Regions from separate parts of the Sporosarcina sp. FSL K6-2383 genome, predicted to be linked through region 1. Evidence: a T-box and tRNA genes for the amino acid it is inferred to sense, from the RefSeq annotation. Region 1 holds a T-box; the other holds one or more tRNA genes.
The links. The T-box of region 1 lies ahead of argS (arginine--tRNA ligase). A T-box ahead of a tRNA ligase gene usually reads a tRNA of that ligase, here a tRNA-Arg.
Positions count from the first base shown of each region.

Region 2: it has a tRNA-Arg gene. The T-box ahead of argS (arginine--tRNA ligase) is inferred to sense a tRNA for this amino acid. The anticodon was not compared.

Region 1 covers NZ_CP152017.1:797,579-807,513, reverse strand. Annotated here, with positions in the region: gene MKZ10_RS04275 (ribonucleoside-diphosphate reductase subunit alpha) at 1-607, opposite strand, end outside; cobalamin riboswitch at 770-951, opposite strand; gene MKZ10_RS04270 (DUF3231 family protein) at 1,298-1,795, shown strand; T-box leader at 1,895-2,101, shown strand; gene argS (arginine--tRNA ligase) at 2,156-3,820, shown strand; gene MKZ10_RS04260 (YxeA family protein) at 3,863-4,222, opposite strand; gene MKZ10_RS04255 (ABC transporter permease) at 4,690-6,666, opposite strand; gene MKZ10_RS04250 (ABC transporter ATP-binding protein) at 6,653-7,429, opposite strand; gene MKZ10_RS04245 (DinB family protein) at 7,897-8,397, opposite strand; gene MKZ10_RS04240 (YafY family protein) at 8,461-9,375, opposite strand; gene MKZ10_RS04235 (YdeI/OmpD-associated family protein) at 9,392-9,935, opposite strand, start outside.
Region 2 covers NZ_CP152017.1:3,059,944-3,069,878, forward strand. Annotated here, with positions in the region: gene menB (1,4-dihydroxy-2-naphthoyl-CoA synthase) at 1-649, opposite strand, end outside; gene menH (2-succinyl-6-hydroxy-2,4-cyclohexadiene-1-carboxylate synthase) at 748-1,596, opposite strand; gene menD (2-succinyl-5-enolpyruvyl-6-hydroxy-3-cyclohexene-1-carboxylic-acid synthase) at 1,589-3,301, opposite strand; gene MKZ10_RS15325 (isochorismate synthase) at 3,294-4,679, opposite strand; gene MKZ10_RS15330 (1,4-dihydroxy-2-naphthoate polyprenyltransferase) at 4,843-5,754, shown strand; gene MKZ10_RS15335 (TraR/DksA C4-type zinc finger protein) at 5,864-6,538, shown strand; tRNA gene MKZ10_RS15340 (tRNA-Glu) at 6,772-6,843, opposite strand; tRNA gene MKZ10_RS15345 (tRNA-Ser) at 6,851-6,941, opposite strand; tRNA gene MKZ10_RS15350 (tRNA-Asn) at 6,949-7,023, opposite strand; tRNA gene MKZ10_RS15355 (tRNA-Ile) at 7,025-7,101, opposite strand; tRNA gene MKZ10_RS15360 (tRNA-Gly) at 7,108-7,181, opposite strand; tRNA gene MKZ10_RS15365 (tRNA-Phe) at 7,188-7,263, opposite strand; tRNA gene MKZ10_RS15370 (tRNA-Asp) at 7,286-7,361, opposite strand; tRNA gene MKZ10_RS15375 (tRNA-Met) at 7,365-7,439, opposite strand; tRNA gene MKZ10_RS15380 (tRNA-Ser) at 7,612-7,704, opposite strand; tRNA gene MKZ10_RS15385 (tRNA-Ile) at 7,722-7,798, opposite strand; tRNA gene MKZ10_RS15390 (tRNA-Met) at 7,806-7,879, opposite strand; tRNA gene MKZ10_RS15395 (tRNA-Ala) at 7,903-7,978, opposite strand; tRNA gene MKZ10_RS15400 (tRNA-Pro) at 7,985-8,061, opposite strand; tRNA gene MKZ10_RS15405 (tRNA-Arg) at 8,079-8,155, opposite strand; tRNA gene MKZ10_RS15410 (tRNA-Leu) at 8,183-8,271, opposite strand; tRNA gene MKZ10_RS15415 (tRNA-Gly) at 8,279-8,353, opposite strand; tRNA gene MKZ10_RS15420 (tRNA-Leu) at 8,362-8,443, opposite strand; tRNA gene MKZ10_RS15425 (tRNA-Lys) at 8,481-8,556, opposite strand; tRNA gene MKZ10_RS15430 (tRNA-Thr) at 8,563-8,638, opposite strand; tRNA gene MKZ10_RS15435 (tRNA-Val) at 8,660-8,735, opposite strand; rRNA gene rrf (5S ribosomal RNA) at 8,918-9,033, opposite strand; rRNA gene MKZ10_RS15445 (23S ribosomal RNA) at 9,185-9,935, opposite strand, start outside.

The DNA.
Region 1 (9,935 bases):
TTGGCGTTGCCACTGTCATGTACAAGTTACTCATCGCCCAGTATGATTCCGCCACCTTATCCAGCCGACTTTCTGTCTCATCCTGCATCAGCGTCATCGCAATGACCAGCCAACGCTCTTGTGGAAGTTCGACCGATTGTTTATTGTAATCAACCGCGACATAGCGGTCCATCAATGTTTTCAATCCGATATATGTAAATAGCTTGTCCCGTTCTGGTTCAATCAAATGACCAAGAGTTTCAAGCTCGGCATGTGAATATTTTTCTGTTAATACAGATGTGTATAACCCTTGCTCTACAAGACGGGAAACGTTATGAGCGAAATCTGTGTAGACCTTCGCACCGCGTTGTTGCTCCTGACGAGCATACACATCATAGAGGTGAATACGTGCTGCAACAAATGTCCAATAGGTCGCCGCCTCATCCAAATTACTCAATGATTCTAATGTCATCGCCTTCGCCCATTCGGGCTCAGATCCCTCCGGATATTTCTGTTGCCAGCGTTCACTTGCGATAATAAGCGTTTCGATTTGTGCTACTCCAAATTCACTTTGTAATGCATCCAATAGTCGATCAGTGTTCGTTTTCGCCATTTTAATTGTCATCATGATCCGCTCCTTTTATGTATATATTGTTATTTTTGATTCAAAAAAATCGACAGCTCCACCTAATCGGTAGAGCTGTCGCTCATGGGTTGTTGTTAGAAACAAAATAAGGCGCAAAAATAAACAGCAGCTCATTCGTTTCCACCTCTCAACCCCCGAAGAAAGTGTCGCTTGACGATGAAGGGCAGGTCTACTGGCTCACACTTCGTTCTTCCTACCTTGCCTTCCCATAGAAATTTCCACAGTGGCTTGTTCGGCGGTCGTCAGCGTTTACAGTTGCGGGGACAGCTCCATAATAACGGATTCCCTTTTAAACCGATTTCGGTACCTTTTCATCGTTCAATACTATATATAGTGCCTATTAGTCTCTTTATACCCTAACATGTTGTGGTTTAGACGTAAATAGGTAAAAAGTTTACTTACTTGAAAAACAAGTGCTTATCCACATATCCACAGGTGCCTTTTCCACATTTTCACAACCGTTATCATCGGCATCGTTCTAGAATTTTCAAAAGTTATAAACAAAATTGTAAAAGTCTAAAAAGTTATATTCACACTACTTAGATTAGATAGTTTCTATAGTTCGTTTTTCATTGAATATTTATCTTTTCACATATTTACCGTATAAATAATCAAAAGTTACACATCGTACTCTTTAGTACCAAAAAATCAAAATTAAGAGGAGTGCTTTTATTGGGCATTATGAATGGAAATCCCAAAGATGAACCGATGCATTATGGCGAGGTAATAGGTACATGGGCATTTATCGGGGCGAATAATGGATTAATCAGTGGGTATGAAGCATTTATTAATCATGCGGGGGACGATGAACTGATTAAGCTTCTTGAGGATGTGATTAAAATAATGAAGGCTGAAAATAAGGCTCTCGAACAACTTCTAAAAGATAATGGTATTGCACCGCCCCCTACATTACCTGGGCGCCCTAAAGCGAGTGCCGAAGAAATCCCAGTTGGTGCAAGGTTTTCGGACCCTGAGATCAGCGCCGCCGTCTCCTTAAATGTCGGGCAAGGACTTGTGTCCTGTAGCCAAGTAATGGGGCAATGCCTCAGGGAGGATATCGCCATGATGTTTGGGAAATATATTGCCGAAAGAGCAACGTTTGGCCTTAAACTGTTGCGATTAAATAAAGAAAAAGGTTGGATTATTCCGCCCCCACTTCATAATGAATAACAAAATTTCTTGCTGATTGGTGCCATGTATTTATCCCTTCACGCGGGATCACCTTAGATCACTTATTGACACTTGCACATCGTTTTGCTATATTCACATACAATATCATTGACGAAGAGAGTAGCAATTGTTTCTTTTTTCAGCGAGCTGGGGTTGGTGAGAGCCTGGTAAAGAATACTTGCGAAGCGCACTTCGAAGATGCTTTTCTGAATGGAGTAGGGAAAGCCGGTGTCTCGCCGTTATGATGAAGGGGCCTTATACGGGCAATTTGAGTGGTACCGCGGAAGCTAAGCTTTCGTCTCATTAATTTGAGACGAGGGCTTTTTTTGTTCCATTAAAAAAGACGAGGGAGTGTTGACGATGAAAAAGGATGTTTTGCAAGTGCTACAACAATTTAGCTCATTTCCACTACATGAAAGTATGCTTGAACGGCCTACCCATACACATCTAGGTGATTTAGCTCTGCCTTGTTTTCCATTTGCCAAGGAACTTCGGAAGTCACCCGTTGTGATTGCTGAGGAGCTAGCAAAGGCAATCCACCATCCACTCATCCTAAAAGCACAGGCTGTGGCTGGATATGTGAATATCTTTGTGAATCGTTCTGTTATGACAGACTCTTTACTACAAACAATTCACAACCAATCAACAACCTATGGTTCCAATCATAATGGCAATGGCGGAGTCGTCACGATTGATTTATCTTCTCCTAATATTGCGAAGCCATTTTCAATGGGGCATCTACGCTCCACTGTCATCGGAAACTCTATAGCTTTATTGCTCGAAAAGAATGGTTTCAAGACTATCAAAATCAATTACATCGGAGATTGGGGGACACAGTTTGGCAAGTTACTGACTGCATATCGCAAATGGGGCAATGAACAGGAAGTCCAACAAGCACCGATTCAAACGCTTTTGAAACTATACATCCGTTTCCATGAAGAAGCGGAGCAGGATGATTCATTGAATGATGAAGGCAGAGCCGCTTTCAAAGCGTTAGAAGACCGCGATACCGAAGCACTTGCCTTATGGAAGTGGTTTAAATCGGAATCACTGAAGGAATTTCAACGCATTTATGATTTACTTGGGATTACCTTCGATTCGTATAATGGAGAAGCTTATTACAATGACAAAATGAAGCCTGTTGTTAACGAGTTAGCTGACAAAGGACTACTGGTAGAGTCTGATGGCGCATTAGTTGTTGAAATTGGTGGAGATATGCCGCCTTGTTTGATCAAGAAATCAGATGGTGCGACACTGTATGCAACTCGTGATTTGACTGCTGCCATTGACCGAAAAGAAACCTATGATTTTGTAAAATCCCTTTATGTTGTGGGCAATGAACAAAGCCTGCACTTCACGCAAGTCAAGAAAGTGCTTAGCAAAATGGGTTATGAATGGGCTGATACAATCGAGCACATACCTTTTGGGCTCATTTTGAAGGATGGCAAAAAGATGTCGACACGTAAAGGGAAAATTGTGTTATTGGAAGAAGTGCTAAACGATGCGATCGCCCTTGCACAAAAAAATATTGAAGAGAAAAACCCTCATTTATCGAATAAAGAAGCGACCGCTCAGGCCATTGGTGTTGGTGCCATCTTATTCAGTGATCTAAAGCAGCATCGAAAACACGATATCGAGTTCGACTTAGCGACGATGCTCCAAACGGAAGGGGAAACGGGTCCTTATGTTCAATATGCTTATGCCCGCGCTCGTTCCGTTTTGCGTAAAAAGGAGGCTAGCGATTCTTTTGTTGTGGATGAAGTCAATGATTTCGAATGGGAAATTGTGAAGTTACTTGAGCAGTTTCCACATATCACTAGGCAAGCTGCTCACCATCTAGATCCATCTATTGTCGCCAAATATGCTGTCAATCTCGCACAAGCATTTAACGCATTTTACGGCAATGTTCACGTACTGTCAGATGTCGCGCACAAAGAATATAGAATTGTGCTTGTCGCTAGCGTTGCAAAAGTTTTGAAAGAAGCACTGAGACTTTTAGGTATGCAAGCGCCTGAGGAAATGTAAATAACACGTCAGAATCCACATTGGATTCTGACGTGTTACTTTCTATCTCTTCAATTCATTTAATGCTTTTTCCGGAATATCTTCCTTTTGCACCTCTTGATATGAAGTGACACCTTTATTCTCTTTCCAAAATAAGTTTATATACGCATCCTTACGCAGTTCATGACCACTTGTAAATGTGAGTTCTTTTTTATTTCCTTTTTTATCAAACGCAGGCAAAGTGTATTCGTATCGAATCATTACTTCTCCAGTGCTTATTTTATCTTCAATTGTATCGCCACTATCCGTGATTTGAATATAATAACTATCTGCGCCCAATCTATTTGGATTTATATTTCTCAAACCCAAGATCAAACCAACGATAACAGCTATAACGACAATCGTTACAATTAATTTCTTCATGGCTTTACTTATTCCCCTTTCGGTAATAACCTATTGCTAGAACTGCAAACAGTAGATAAATTAATACGTCTATTGATTAACCAAAAAATAACTTAATCAAACACTAGGTACTCTGTGTAATGTTTTCTTTTTGTCTCGCTCTGGATTGAACGACTTCTATACAATAGCCGTGATATTTTATGTGTAGGATGGTCGTTCATCCATCACTCCACAAAAACATAGATACACAAAGTGCAAATGCTTTTGGGGACAAGAGAATAGAGGGCTTCTTAACTGGAGAAAGCCGCCAAAGATATAATTTTGGCGGCTGAAGCTTCTACCATAGTCTTTGCCACTGTTATTTTAGGTAATGGTTAATCAACAGACGTGATAAATTAACGCATAAATCCCCATTGCAATCGAAGCTGGCACTGTTATATCAGACATAAAGATGAATGATCCGGGTAGGGTACAAAACATCTAAAAGTTTAAAGAGCTGCCTTGACCGTCTTCCGATAATAGCCAACCGTCAAAAAGGCAAATACAAGATAAATTAACCCATAAACACCCATCGCAATCGAAGCTGGCACAGTAATATCAGACATGAAGATAAATGACGCAGCTTTAATGGCAAATATCGAGTGTAGCAATCCAATGAGCAGCGGCACCCCAAAGACAAATACTTGCTTACGGATGATGCCGCGCATAATGTCCTGCACCGTGAAACCTAGCTGACGCAAAGTTGCATAGCCTTGTTTCTCCTGCTCTGCTTCTGTCATTTGCTTGAAATACAGAATGCTACCTGTCGAGATCAGGAAGACAAGTCCAAGGAATCCTGCGATGAAGATGAGCAAGCCATTGCCCTGTATGGACCTTTCATACATCGTGTAATAATCTACACCATACGCCCAAGTACCATCCTCCCAATTTTGGTTGCGGATATCTGAGGCAATAGCGAGTTGATCTTTGTCAGTGATATTGAACACCCGAACATTTTTCACAATATTGCTCGGGTCCATCTCTTTTATACTTTCTGGAACCATCGTTTTTTTATACTGTTCAAAGTCAGCATTACTCACCACTAGTTGAGGTCCCCAACTTGCGTTCATAACATCTCCTTCGCCATATTTCACAGCGGTAAATACCTTTTCTGTTTCACCACTTGTAATATACATCTCAAATGGCATCTTTATATCTTTTGCCAGAGCCCCCATGGATGCACTATGAAAAATGACAGATCCATCTTGTGGTGTTTCGACTTGAAGACCCGCTTGTTGTAATTGCTTAGCATTTACAATATAGGTATTATAAATCGTTTCACTTCTGTCAAGAAATTCAGGAAAAACATCCTTTTCATAAGTCCCTTCCACTCCAAGTAGCTCAATTGTTTCAGATGTATACTCAATCCCATTTTCTTGTAAACCTGCTTCGAAATCCTCAACCGTTAAATCGTCAGCTGAAAACGAGCTAGATGATTCATCTTGAAACATGAAATCAAACGGCATAATATATCGTGCTTCTTTCTCTGTCGAGTAGTAAAGCGAATACGAGCCGGCCAACATAGCAAGCGTCATCGCAGACAACACCGAAATAATTGTCAACGAGTTCGCATTGCCTTTCATGCGATGCATGAGCGGTGCAATCGACAAACTATTATTCAATCCTAGATGTCCTTGCTTACGCACTCGAATTTGATAAAACAACCAACTAATTGTGACACGGAACACAAGATATGTTCCCAAAATGGTTGATGCAAGCACCGCTAACATATTGAAGAATAGCATTGAGAGTATTGAGTCCAACATGCGGCCTGACAACCAATAACCGAAAACAATAAGCCCAATCCCGAGCAGAGCTAGCACAGCCGAAATAAATGCTTGCGGCTTTTTCGGATGCTCTCCTTTTTTATCAGCATTGAATAAACTGAGGAGCGTGCTTCGATGAACAGTCAACAGCATTTGTATAGATGTCAGCGCAATAATCGCCACGAATACGACCATTGTTTGAAGAACTGCCATGAATGAAAATGACACTGTAATGAACTCCTTGTACCCTATAAGTTTTACTAGTAAAAGTAAAAACAACCGCGATACGAGCAGACCTACACCAATTCCAATAATGAGCGCTCCCGTACTCAATAATACGTTTTCGGTAATTAACAGGCGGGAAACCTTGCTTTTCGACAAGCCAATCAATTGATACAAACCAATTTCCCGGCTTCGTCTTTTCAAAAAGATGGCATTAGCATACACGACGAAAATCCCCGCGATGAATAACAGAAGTATACCCGCTGCCAGAAATGCCGATTTCATCCTGGCGCCTGAGCCAGCGCTAACTGCCTCATCGTATTGTAATGTTGCAAAAACAAAATACAAAGTTACACTTAAAATCAGCGCAAAAAAATAAAGATAATAATGCTTAATATTTTTCCGCATACTACGAATGACAAGGTCAAATAGTGTCAACGCTGTCACCCCCAAGAACGCCTTGAACGTTCAAGATGTCCTGGAAGAAGGCTTGTCGTGTTTTATCGCCACGATACAGTTCCGAGTAAATGTTGCCGTCTTTCAAGAACACCACACGACTGCAATAGCTTGATGCCAAAGGATCATGCGTCACCATCATAATCGTGACACCACGCTTTTTATTGACATCTTCCATCGTGCCGAGTAGCGATGACGCCGATTTGGAATCAAGTGCTCCTGTTGGCTCATCCGCAAATACCATCGATGGTTTATTAATGAGGGCACGTGCCGCAGATGTTCGCTGCTTTTGCCCACCTGAAATCTCGTGTGGATATTTATGTGCAAGCTCTTTAATGCCCAGAATATCAGCAATACTATTGAACTCTGCCTCCGCTACTTTTTTCTTCATTTTCCCAAGCGATACGGGCAGTAAAATATTTTCCTTCACTGTCAATGTGTCGAGCAAATTATAATCTTGGAAAATGAACCCGAGCTTGTCACGACGAAACGCTGATAGCTCTGCGTCTTTCATCTTGGATATATCAGAACCACCAATGAGGATAGCTCCTTCCGTTGCACGGTCAATTGTGGCGAGCACGTTGAGCAGCGTTGTCTTTCCTGCTCCAGACGATCCCATAATGCCGACAAACTCACCTTCTCCGACACGAAGATCAATTCCCTTCAATACTTGTTGAACATTGCCCCGCGTCCCATATGATTTCCGCACGTTTTGTGCATGTAAAATCGTTTTATGTTGGTCCATCAATTATGCCTCCCTGTTTTTCATGTCCCTATCGTACCTCGGTTTGAAACTACAGTCGTGCGATTTGCATGACAAACTTGAGAGGTAATGTGACATTGTTGTCATGTTAGATAAGAAATAGCGTAAGGTGTGGACCTTTTCCTGCGGGCTACCTACTCCTAATAATCAAAGAAAAAGTCCGTAAAAGTATACCCACTTCTTCGGATGTGTTTCCACTAGTTTAAACTGACGGACAATGTCATCTAGTTTCCAGTCGATTCGCTAGTTACTTCAACTCCCATTAGGAGTACCGTCAACAGATTTTTTTATACGCTAAGCAAATTTCAACCTAAACAAGTCGAATTCCTATCTACTAAGGAATCGACTTGTTTAGGTTGACTTGTTAAACTATAGCCCCAACAAAAAGGGGGGGGAAATCAGCATATCTATTGACATGGGCTACCACTCGTTCATCAGCACTACATGACCTAGCTCATATACCAATGTAAAGAGAGATCATTCATTGTCGAAGCGTGTCCTTGCTGTCTCAACATAGTTGTTATGTTACCTCGATGATACGTACCATGATTAGCAACATGAAATAAAATTTCTGAGTAAGCAGTTTCTCTCACACCTGACCAAGGATTATTCAAATTCTTTTTTTGTTCTAAATCTTTTTGGCTATTCATCCATTCTTCATACTGCAATGCTAGATCTTCATACGACTTAACGAATTCATCTACAGAATACAAATTAATCTTTTCTACTAAAACCATAGAAGCTTCTAATGCTTCTTGCATATCAATTCCTTTAAGTACCTGTAACCACATAATGTCTACCACATAGATGTGACTAAACGTTTGAGCAATAGTTGGATATGAGCTACTAACCTCTTTATATAGGACATTGCCCGGTAACTCTTTTACCCTTTCTAGTAACACCTTATTAGCCCAAACGTGGTACTCATACATTTTTTTTGCATGGTTCATGTAACATCTCTCCTTTAACAGTTGATAGTTGTATTATAAAAAAAGATATATGACAGCAGTCTGTCATACATCCTTATAAACTTTAATTATTTTTCTTGCTTCATCTACTAAAACCGACTGCAGCTCCATAGGTTTTATAATTTCAGCCCCACTACCAAAGCTTAGAAGAATAGATTTAAGCCATCCAGCATGTAGTGGCTGATAAACAGAAATGGTAAATGACATACTTCCATCATTGTGAATGACTTTTGAAGAGTGTTGGAATTGGTCTAATACGTCTACTAAGGAATTAGGATTCACCCGTATGATTACATCTTCAAATCCTTCTGGATTACAGTTTGAATGAGATGAATCACGTTTAATTTCGTGATTCTGTAGAAACTTTTCTTGCGTCAGAGTTATACTCATCATACGTGATACTCTAAATTCTCTATAATTCTGACGTCCTCTGCAATAACCATATAAATACCAGCTGCGGAACTTATAATGAAGGTGAATAGGCTCTAATTCACGTGATGTAAATTCATTTTTATTACTTACATAATCAAAGTGGATTATCCTTTTTTCATGTACAGCTTTTCGTAGATTCATTAATGAATTTGATTCCGTTCTATGGCTTTCTAAGTCAATCAGTAAAGACTCATTTTCGACATTTGTATCCAGTATTTTCAATCTATCTATCGTATGTTCAACTTCCTTATCTTCAAAAATACTCGATAGACTATTTAATACTGTGATTAGATTCATAACGTCATAAGAACCCATTAAGCTTTTATCAAATTTGTATCCTTGTATTATACCAAAACCACCGTTAGTACCTTGGTAAGAAACGACTGGTATACCAGCCATACAAATCGTTTCGATGTCTCTATAAATTGTCCTTGATGATACTTGAAATTCATCAGCTAAACGAGAAGCTGACAAAATTTCATTATGTAAGAGCTTGAATATGATCGATAGCAAACGTTCTAATTTCAATTCTCATTTCCTTCTCTCAATAATTGATTAAGCGTCCATTGTCATTCCACTGACCATACATTTTGTTTTTTCTTGTATTTTCAATAAATTTATCCAACCTTTTATTAAAAGTATCAGGTTCATTTTTATAACTTTGTATGGTATCAATTCTAATTCTCCTATATAGTTCAGGAAAATTAATGAAGTTCTGATATATTTGTTCATCTTCTTGCAAACGAGCTTTAATATCTTTATCTATCATAAATGATTCAGGTTGCATATTAGGAAGAATTTTCAGTCCTCCCTCTTTCATCAAACCTAGTTTATCTAATCTCCTTGCTCTTTCTTTATTTAATTCTGTCCAATTACTTTTTTTCTTTCTTTTGGAAAGCCTTTGGGCTGTTTCAGTAGCTGATATTTTCTTCTTTACACTATCAATCCACCCGAAACATAATGCTTCTTCAACCGCATCTAAATACTGAATAACTTCTGATCGTTCAGTCACACTTACGATTACCCAACAAAAACTTTCTGTCTCTGAATTTCTCTCAAGCCAATCTCTTAATTCCCATCTTGTTTTA
Region 2 (9,935 bases), 1.4 Mb from region 1:
GAAGTGCAGTCGGGCTCATTGTAAGCATTTCTTCACACCATTGAACAGTTTCGTCTTCGAGTTGTGCATAAGGAACAACTGTGTTGACAAGACCCATATCAAGCGCTTCCTGTGCGTCGTATTGACGACATAGGAACCAAATTTCACGTGCTTTCTTATGACCAATAATTCGTGCCAAGTAGCCTGAACCATAACCAGCATCGAAAGAACCAACTTTAGGTCCTGTTTGCCCGAATCGCGCATTGTCTGCTGCAATCGTCAAGTCACAGACAACATGTAACACGTGTCCGCCACCGATAGCATAACCTGCGACCATTGCCACAACTGGCTTCGGAATAACTCTGATTAAACGTTGTAAATCTAGCACGTTCAAACGGGGAATTTCGTCATCTCCAACATAGCCACCATGACCACGTACAGATTGATCGCCACCTGAACAGAATGCTTTCTCACCTTCACCTGTTAAAACAATAACACCAATGCTCGCGTCATCACGTGCGCGTGAAAATGCATCGATAAGCTCCATTACCGTTTTCGGGCGGAATGCGTTACGCACTTCCGGACGGTTGATTGTTATTTTTGCGATACCACTATACTTTTCGTATTTGATATCTTCGTATGTACGAAGTGTTTCCCATTGACGTGTCATATAGACCCTCCTCGATTTTCATTACATCTAAGCGACATTATACCCGTAAGAAACGGATAGGTAGTGAGGAATGCATTCTTCCCTGTTGCAACAGAACGTCACAAACTTAGATTCCCCTCATTAACGCCCTTCAAAATATGTTCCTCTACCATTGTAGCAAATACAGTGGGATTTTCCACATGTATTGCATGTCCGACATTGACAATCGTTTCATGACGAGCATTCGGGAATTTATAAATCATTTCCCGGGCAATATTTACGAATTTTGTGTCGAGTTCTCCCGTTATGAGCAAAACAGCAACAGTCAGCGCGTGAAGCCTCTGCCAATACGACGGTTGACTACCAGTCCCAATGCCTCGTAAACTGTTCGCAAGTCCCGTCTCACGCTGGCTAAGTCGTTCATCCCTAACCGCCCGCCTCTTGTCTTCCGACAGCATTCGCTGTGAATCAAACAACGGAACACTCTCCCAAAAATCCACAAACGATTTCAAGCCATCCTTTAAGATTCTATCTGCCAAACGACTATCTGCCACCTTACGCTCCGTTCGTTCTTCAACTGTTTTCAGCCCTGGAGAAGAACTTTCAAGGATTAGAGACGTTACTCTCTTTGGATACTTCACCGTAAAGGCAAGTGCAACGCGACCTCCCATGGAATAGCCAACCAATGTAAATTGGTCTAGCGACAGCATGTCAAAAAGCACTTCAAGATCTTCTACTTGCTGTTCCATCGCATAGCGAGCAGTCTCTTTTGGTGCCGCCGTTCTCCCATGACCCGTTAAGTCAATCACGACAGTTCGGTATCGACCTTTAAACAGCTCGATGACCTCTTGCCAAGAAGCCGTACTTCCCGTAAAACCATGTAACAGAACAATCGTCGGTAAGCTGTCATCGCCATTCATTGCCACATGGATGTCTATTCCACGCACATCAACAAACTTTTCACACATCGCTAGCAAGCCTATCTGTAATCTGTGCCCACAACTCTCGATGCGCCTGTACATTCACTTGGCGATTCGCAAATACTTCGATAATACGTACAGACTTGTCTTTAACACGCAAGAGCTCTGCTTCAAACTCTTCGACGGACTTGACAGCGGCATATTGTGCATCATACATCGCCGCAATATGATCGAATGTCAAACCTGTCGGCGTGCCAAATAACTCTTCAAAATGATTCGTAACCCCGGCTTGTGAAAGATAAGAGAAAATCCCACCGCCATCGTTATTCATAATGACAATCGTTAAATCCATGTCATGAAAACGACTGACAATTAAACCATTGACATCATGTAAAAACGACAAATCACCAATATACAACCATGTTGGTCGCTTCCGTGCCGTTTGAATCCCAAATGCTGTTGACACAACTCCGTCAATACCATTCGTTCCTCGGTTAGCGAAAATAGTGATATCTTTCGTCGTCGCTCTAAAAAATGTATCCATATCGCGAATCGGCATACTACTACCACTGACCAAGTCACTACCTGTTGGTAAATGTTCAATTAGTGTTTTTGCAAAGATCCCTTCATCACCGACGACTCCTTCATAACTGTTCGTTACATCAGATGCTAGCCGATTCGCTGCAGCCCATAACTCCGAATAAGCTGTCTTCGGCTTGTTCACAATAATTCGAAAAACCGCTTCCGGTGTTGTCTGAACATGATGTGTAACGATACCGAGCGAATCCCTGAATTCGGGTGATTCATCCACCGCAATAACGGTCGAAGGCCCTACTTTTTTCAAATAAAGTGAGAGTGGTTTCGATACAGGCTGCGTGCCAAAACGAATTACTATCTCTGGCATCACCTTGTCACAGAAAACATCACTTTTCAACAGAGCGTCATAGTGATCGATACACAACGCTACACACTGGTCGGGTACCTCTGAACGCAGATTCGATAACGGATCGCACAACACTGGCCATTGTAACGCACCTGCAAATCGCCAAAACGCTTGCTTGTCCATCCCAACTGGCAGCTCACCTGCGACGATAAGCCCCCTATCCGATTTGACAAGCATGTCCATTATCAGTTGTGCTGTAGCTGTATCTAAAGCAGAGCCCCCTATGAGATGTTGACTAAATGTCGAGATCGGTGTTGCTCGATCAAAATCAATCAACAGTGGTTCTCGGAACGGTACATTCAAGTGAACCGGTCCAAAAGGCGCTGTTGTCGCAACTGACAACGCGCGGCTAATATGACGATCAATAAAATCATGAATGTTCGAATTATCTTCTGGCACAGGCATATCCACACTGTACTTTACATGCTCACCATACATACGAATCTGATTGATCGCTTGTGGTGCCCCCACTTCCCTTAATTCATGTGGACGGTCCGCTGTTATAACGATGAGTGGAACGCGCGCATAATAAGCCTCTGTAATGGCTGGGTGATAATTCGATGCCGCTGTACCTGATGTACAAAGTAAAACGACCGGTTGCCCCGATGCCTTCGCCAAGCCAAGTGCAAAATAGGCTGCTGAACGTTCATCAACTTGCATATAAACGTCGAGATTGTCCGTTGAAGCAAGTGCATAGGCAAGCGGCGTTGAACGTGATCCTGGACTAACAACAGCCTCTTTTACACCTGCATTCATCAGCGCCCCAGTCATACGCCGAACATAATCTGTTAATACGCTACGGTTATCCATTCAATTTTCCTCCAAGCGCCCGCATAACCGGTCTAAATTTAACCCATGTTTCATCATATTCTTTATCCGCCTCAGAATCAGCGACAATTCCACCACCGGCATACAAATACGCATGATTACCGTCCAGTAAGGCAGAACGAATTGCCACCGCAAATTCACCATTGCCCGCCGTATCCGTCCAGCCGATCGGCGCAGCATAATATCCTCGATCCATATTTTCCACAGATCGAATCATCTCCATCGATACATTTGTTGGTACTCCACCAAGTGCAGGTGTCGGATGAAGAGCCTGAACCAAGTTAAAAATGTCAGTTCCTTGCTCCACTGTTCCCTCAATCGGGGTGAATAAATGCTGAATATCACGAATTTTCATAAGTTTTGGTGCTTTAGGCATCGCAATATTTGTACAAAAAGCCTGAAATACTTGTGAAATCATATTGACAACATATTGATGCTCTTCCCGATTTTTATGATCCTCGAGCAGTTCTTCACCAAATTGCCGATCCTCCACTGCGGACTTCCCGCGTTTAATAGATCCTGCAACACAGGCGGAGTACGCTCGTCCATTCGATATTTCAATCAAACGCTCCGGCGTAGCACCGAAAAACAGTTGACCATCTTTTTGCAGACCGAAATGATAACTCTCCTGCTGTTCATTTGAAATATGATGCAATGCAGTGACAGCCGGTACTTCCTCTGCAAAATTGAGCTGTACAGAACGTGCAATAACAACTTTTTCAGCAATACCTTCATTGATTTTATCTGTCACATCGGCAACAGCCTGCATATAATTGTCTTTGGCAATTTCCTCAATGGAAACAACAACTGGCTTTGCCAATAGATTAAAATCTTCCACTTGCGCAATATGAATTAAGCGATCCCGTTCATCTCGCAACCGATTGAACTCTTCCGCCGCTTCATCGCTTTCCGTCACTAGGTTGATGGAAATCGTCGTCTTCCCGTTTTTAATTGTCAGCTGGAAAGAAGGGACAACAAAATAAGCAGATGGAAATGCATCCCACTCCGCCTCCTTAATACTTTTAGGATCATAGGAGAAACCTCCAAACAATACAGGCTCCATATCCTTTTCTTCTTTAATAAGCGCAGCCCGCAAACGATTCCACGCTGTTGAAATATGTTGAAAGCGTTCCTCAACGCTATCACTCGTCAATACTGTCGCATGTCCAATACCGACGAGCGTCATGGTTTTATCTGCATTTTGCCAATAAAAACGTTTATCTTGATAACAGGATTCCCCCGCTTCAAAAAATGCAAGTGGTGAAATTCGCCCCGCATCAATGGTTTCCGTAAAAAATCGTACTGCATGACTGTCCATTTTCACTTGGCTTTTACGCGTAGCGGTCAACTTCCGGTTCATCATTTTCCCTCCGTACATTCATTCAACTAATTATATACTTATACCTTAATACTATCATACCGAATTTCCGACATTTAAGCACAATATTAAGCAGGTAGCATGTCCACTTTGTCGAATTTAGAGTACAATGATTATAGTACAAAATGATAGGGAGAGAAAAATTTTGCAACAGACAATAAAAGCAGATACAGGATGGCGTATTTGGTGGCAACTGACACGTCCACATACCCTAACAGCAGCTTTCGCACCTGTATTTCTTGGCACGATGATTGCGTTACCTAGTACAAACATTCATTTTCCTTTATTCTTCGCAATGCTGACCGCCAGTATCTTCATCCAAATGGCGACAAATATGTTCAACGAATACTATGATTTCAAACGGGGTCTTGATACAGAGCATTCCATCGGTATTGGAGGCACAATCGTCCGCAATGGTATCCAACCCAAAACGGTATTGAATCTGGCCTTTTTACTATATGGAATTTCCGTCCTAATCGGTATCTATATTTGTATGGAAACGTCATGGCTACTCGCAATTGTTGGTATCCTGTCGATGATGGTAGGCTATTTCTACACCGGTGGACCATATCCAATCGCCTACACACCTTTTGGTGAGTTAGTATCTGGCGTAGTAATGGGCATGCTGCTCATCCTCATTGCCTTTTACCTTCAAACAGGAACTGTCACGACAGAAGCCATCCTATTGTCCATACCAAGTATGCTACTTGTAGGAGGAATCATGATGGCCAACAATATTCGCGATATTGAAGGAGATACTGAAGGTGGTAGGAAAACACTTGCCATCCTAGTCGGTCGACCCAACGCTATCACAATTTTAATGTTCTTTTTTGTCATATCTTATGGCTGGATCATCGCGCTGGTTATTTCAGGTTACCTGACACCTTGGGCACTTCTTGTTTTGCTCAGTGTCAAAAAACCAGCAACAGCAATCTCTGTATTCCGAAAAAATTTGCAACCAATTGAAGTAATGCCTGCTATGAAAAATACAGCTGTGACAAATACACTATTTGGTTTGTTACTTGGTCTTGGTATACTCTTCAATCACGTATTTTAAAATAGACAAGCATGTAGCACCGATTTGATTTGGTGCTACATGCTTTTTTTTATTAAATCCAAAACTTTTGCACATACTGTTTGTATTCTCAAAAAGGACGTGACCAAACGTGCTAACTGACAAACAACAATCACTGTTAAAAAAAGAGTTATTCAATATGAAAGAACATTTAACAACAACGGCAGAACAAACTGATAGCAAGGAAAGTGCACAAGAAGCCTCCAGTGAACTTTCGATGTATGACAATCATCCTGCTGATATGGGTACAGAACTGTTTGAACGTGAGAAAGACATCGCCCTAAACGTACATGCGAATAATGAACTAACTAAAGTAGAGAACGCCATACAGGCGATGCTCGAGGGCACCTATGGCATTTGCGAAGTATGCCAACATGAAATTCTATTCGAAAGACTTGAAGCTATTCCTTACACAACGCTTTGTATTGATCATGCGAACGAACAAGAAGTACCAAATGATCGTCCAGTCGAAGATGATATCCTTATCATGGCTAACCCAAATTCGTATGCCGATAGAAGATCTGGAGCAGCCCGCGACGGCGAAGACAGCTTCCAAGAAATCGCTAAGTCTGGCACCTCAGAAACCCCTTCAGACTTCATAGGCGACCATGACAGCTATGACACACTATACGACAGCACTATCGAAGACGGGGCTTCAGAAGAAGCGATTGAAGAGTTTGTAGGTACAGACATCAGTGGTAAAACACGCGGTTTCATTAGGTCCGACGCATCCGTGCAATACGAGGAGGAATTGGATAGTCAATAACAAAAAGCGACATCCCAGATTACCTATCGAGCCCCGGGATGTCGCTTTCATTATTTGGATTAAAACTGAACAACATTTTCTTAGAACTAAGCTACCTTGAGATAAAGCTGGGCTACGAATATTGTGGATTCATACGCTGATATGCTCACAATACAAAATTCTATAATTCTCAAAGTAGGAAAAAAGCTAGGTTATGAGTTCTTGAAGAACTCATAACCTAGCTTTTTATTGTATGACCCCTACGGGATTCGAACCCGTGTTACCGCCGTGAAAGGGCGGTGTCTTAACCGCTTGACCAAGGGGCCAAATATATGGCGGAGAAGGAGGGATTCGAACCCTCGCACCGCTTACGCGATCTATACCCTTAGCAGGGGCACCTCTTGAGCCACTTGAGTACTTCCCCATATAAATGGCTCCGCAGGTAGGACTCGAACCTACGACCGATCGGTTAACAGCCGATTGCTCTACCACTGAGCTACTGCGGAATGGTGGGCCTAAGTGGACTCGAACCACCGACCTCACGCTTATCAGGCGTGCGCTCTAACCAGCTGAGCTATAGGCCCTAATTTTGGAGCGGATGAAGGGAATCGAACCCTCATCATCAGCTTGGAAGGCTGAGGTTTTACCACTAAACTACATCCGCATAAGATGGTGGCTCAGGACGGAATCGAACCGCCGACACAAGGATTTTCAGTCCTTTGCTCTACCGACTGAGCTACTGAGCCACATTATGTATTTTTGAAAAAATGGCGGTCCCGACCGGGATCGAACCGGCGATCTCCTGCGTGACAGGCAGGCATGTTAACCGCTACACCACGGGACCATTTGGTTGCGGGGGCAGGATTTGAACCTGCGACCTTCGGGTTATGAGCCCGACGAGCTACCACTGCTCCACCCCGCGACAATATTATTCATAATAATAAAAAGTACACGCAATTCATTTTCCATCTAGGATTTCGCTGTAATTTCCTTTCAGGAAATTACACAAATCACATTCTTCGTTATGTGACTTGCTCCACCCCGCGACAATATTATTACTATTTTTTTCAATGTGATTCATTAATCAAGAAAAATGGAGGAGGTAGAGGGATTCGAACCCCCGCGCGGTTTAACCCGCCTGACGGTTTTCAAGACCGTTCCCTTCAGCCGAACTTGGGTATACCTCCATGTGAAAATATAGTACTGGTGGACCTTGCAGGACTCGAACCTGCGACCGGACGGTTATGAGCCGTCTGCTCTAACCAACTGAGCTAAAGGTCCTTTAAGATGGCGGCAGAGGGGATCGAACCCCCGACCTTACGGGTATGAACCGTACGCTCTAGCCAGCTGAGCTACGCCGCCAGGATCTTTATATAAGTTGTTTTTGGTGGAGCCTAGCGGGATCGAACCGCTGACCTCCTGCGTGCAAGGCAGGCGCTCTCCCAGCTGAGCTAAGGCCCCATAAAGTGGTCGGGAAGACAGGATTCGAACCTGCGACCCCTTGGTCCCAAACCAAGTGCTCTACCAAGCTGAGCTACTTCCCGTTAGATATAAAATATAATGGCGCGCCCGGCAGAAGTCGAATCCACAACCTCCTGATCCGTAGTCAGGTGCTCTATCCAATTGAGCTACGAGCGCATATAAGTGTACTTAATTTATAAGATTTGGTGCCGAGAACCGGAATCGAACCGGTACGGTAGTCACCTACCGCAGGATTTTAAGTCCTGTGCGTCTGCCAGTTCCGCCACCCCGGCAAAGAATTGGAGCGGAAGACGGGATTCGAACCCGCGACCCCGACCTTGGCAAGGTCGTATTCTACCACTGAACTACTTCCGCATTATAAGTGCGGGTAAAGGGAGTCGAACCCCCACGCCCGAAGGCACTAGATCCTAAGTCTAGCGCGTCTGCCAGTTCCGCCATACCCGCAATATATAACATGACTCGCAGTCATGAAAATGAAAAATGGTGAGCCATGCAGGATTCGAACCTGCGACCCTCTGATTAAAAGTCAGATGCTCTACCAACTGAGCTAATGGCTCGAAAAGTGGTGCCGGCGAAAGGACTTGAACCCTCAACCTACTGATTACAAGTCAGTTGCTCTACCAGTTGAGCTACACCGGCTAAAGTGTATTTATAAAAAAATGGTGGAGGATGACGGGCTCGAACCGCCGACCCCCTGCTTGTAAGGCAGGTGCTCTCCCAGCTGAGCTAATCCTCCTGGGTAAAAGTGCGATAAGCTTCGCATTACTGCGTCAACTTCATTCGCTTACTCAGTCACGTAGTTATGTACGCTCCTTCGTTCTCTCAATCGTTTCCTTGTACTACTCGCTTCTCCCACTTTTACCGGGATTACAATAAGTAAAATTAGACGTTTTGAATGTTATATGTAATGAATTACAGGCCCGGCGACGTCCTACTCTTGCAGGGGGAAACCCCCAACTACCATCGGCGCTGAAGAGCTTAACTTCCGTGTTCGGTATGGGAACGGGTGTGACCTCTTCGCCATCGGCACCAGACCTGCATCATCTTTTTCCAAAGACAATACTCATTATATCAAATCAGTTAAGATTTGCAAGCACTTTTTTATGAACGGTACTTATTCGTTCAAAACTGAATAAAACAGACAGTGTGTTTCACAAATCAGGGCCAACCTGCCCTTTTTACTAGAAGGTTAAGTCCTCGTTCGATTAGTATCTGTCAGCTCCACACGTCGCCGCGCTTCCACCCCAGACCTATCAACCTCATCTTCTTTGAGGGAACTTACTTACTTGCGTAATGGGAAATCTCATCTCGAGGGGGGCTTCATGCTTAGATGCTTTCAGCATTTATCCCGTCCACACATAGCTACCCAGCGATGCCTTTGGCAAGACAACTGGTACACCAGCGGTGTGTCCATCCCGGTCCTCTCGTACTAAGGACAGCTCCTCTCAAATTTCCTGCGCCCGCGACGGATAGGGACCGAACTGTCTCACGACGTTCTGAACCCAGCTCGCGTACCGCTTTAATGGGCGAACAGCCCAACCCTTGGGACCGACTACAGCCCCAGGATGCGATGAGCCGACATCGAGGTGCCAAACCTCCCCGTCGATGTGGACTCTTGGGGGAGATAAGCCTGTTATCCCCGGGGTAGCTTTTATCCGTTGAGCGATGGCCCTTCCATGCGGAACCACCGGATCACTAAGCCCGTCTTTCGACCCTGCTCGACTTGTAGGTCTCGCAGTCAAGCTCCCTTATGCCTTTGCACTCTACGAATGATGTCCAACCATTCTGAGGGAACCTTTGGGCGCCTCCGTTACTCTTTAGGAGGCGACCGCCCCAGTCAAACTGTCCACCTGACACTGTCTCCTGCCCCGATAAGGGGCATGGGTTAGAAGTCCAATACAGCCAGGGTAGTATCCCACCAACGCCTCCTCCGAAG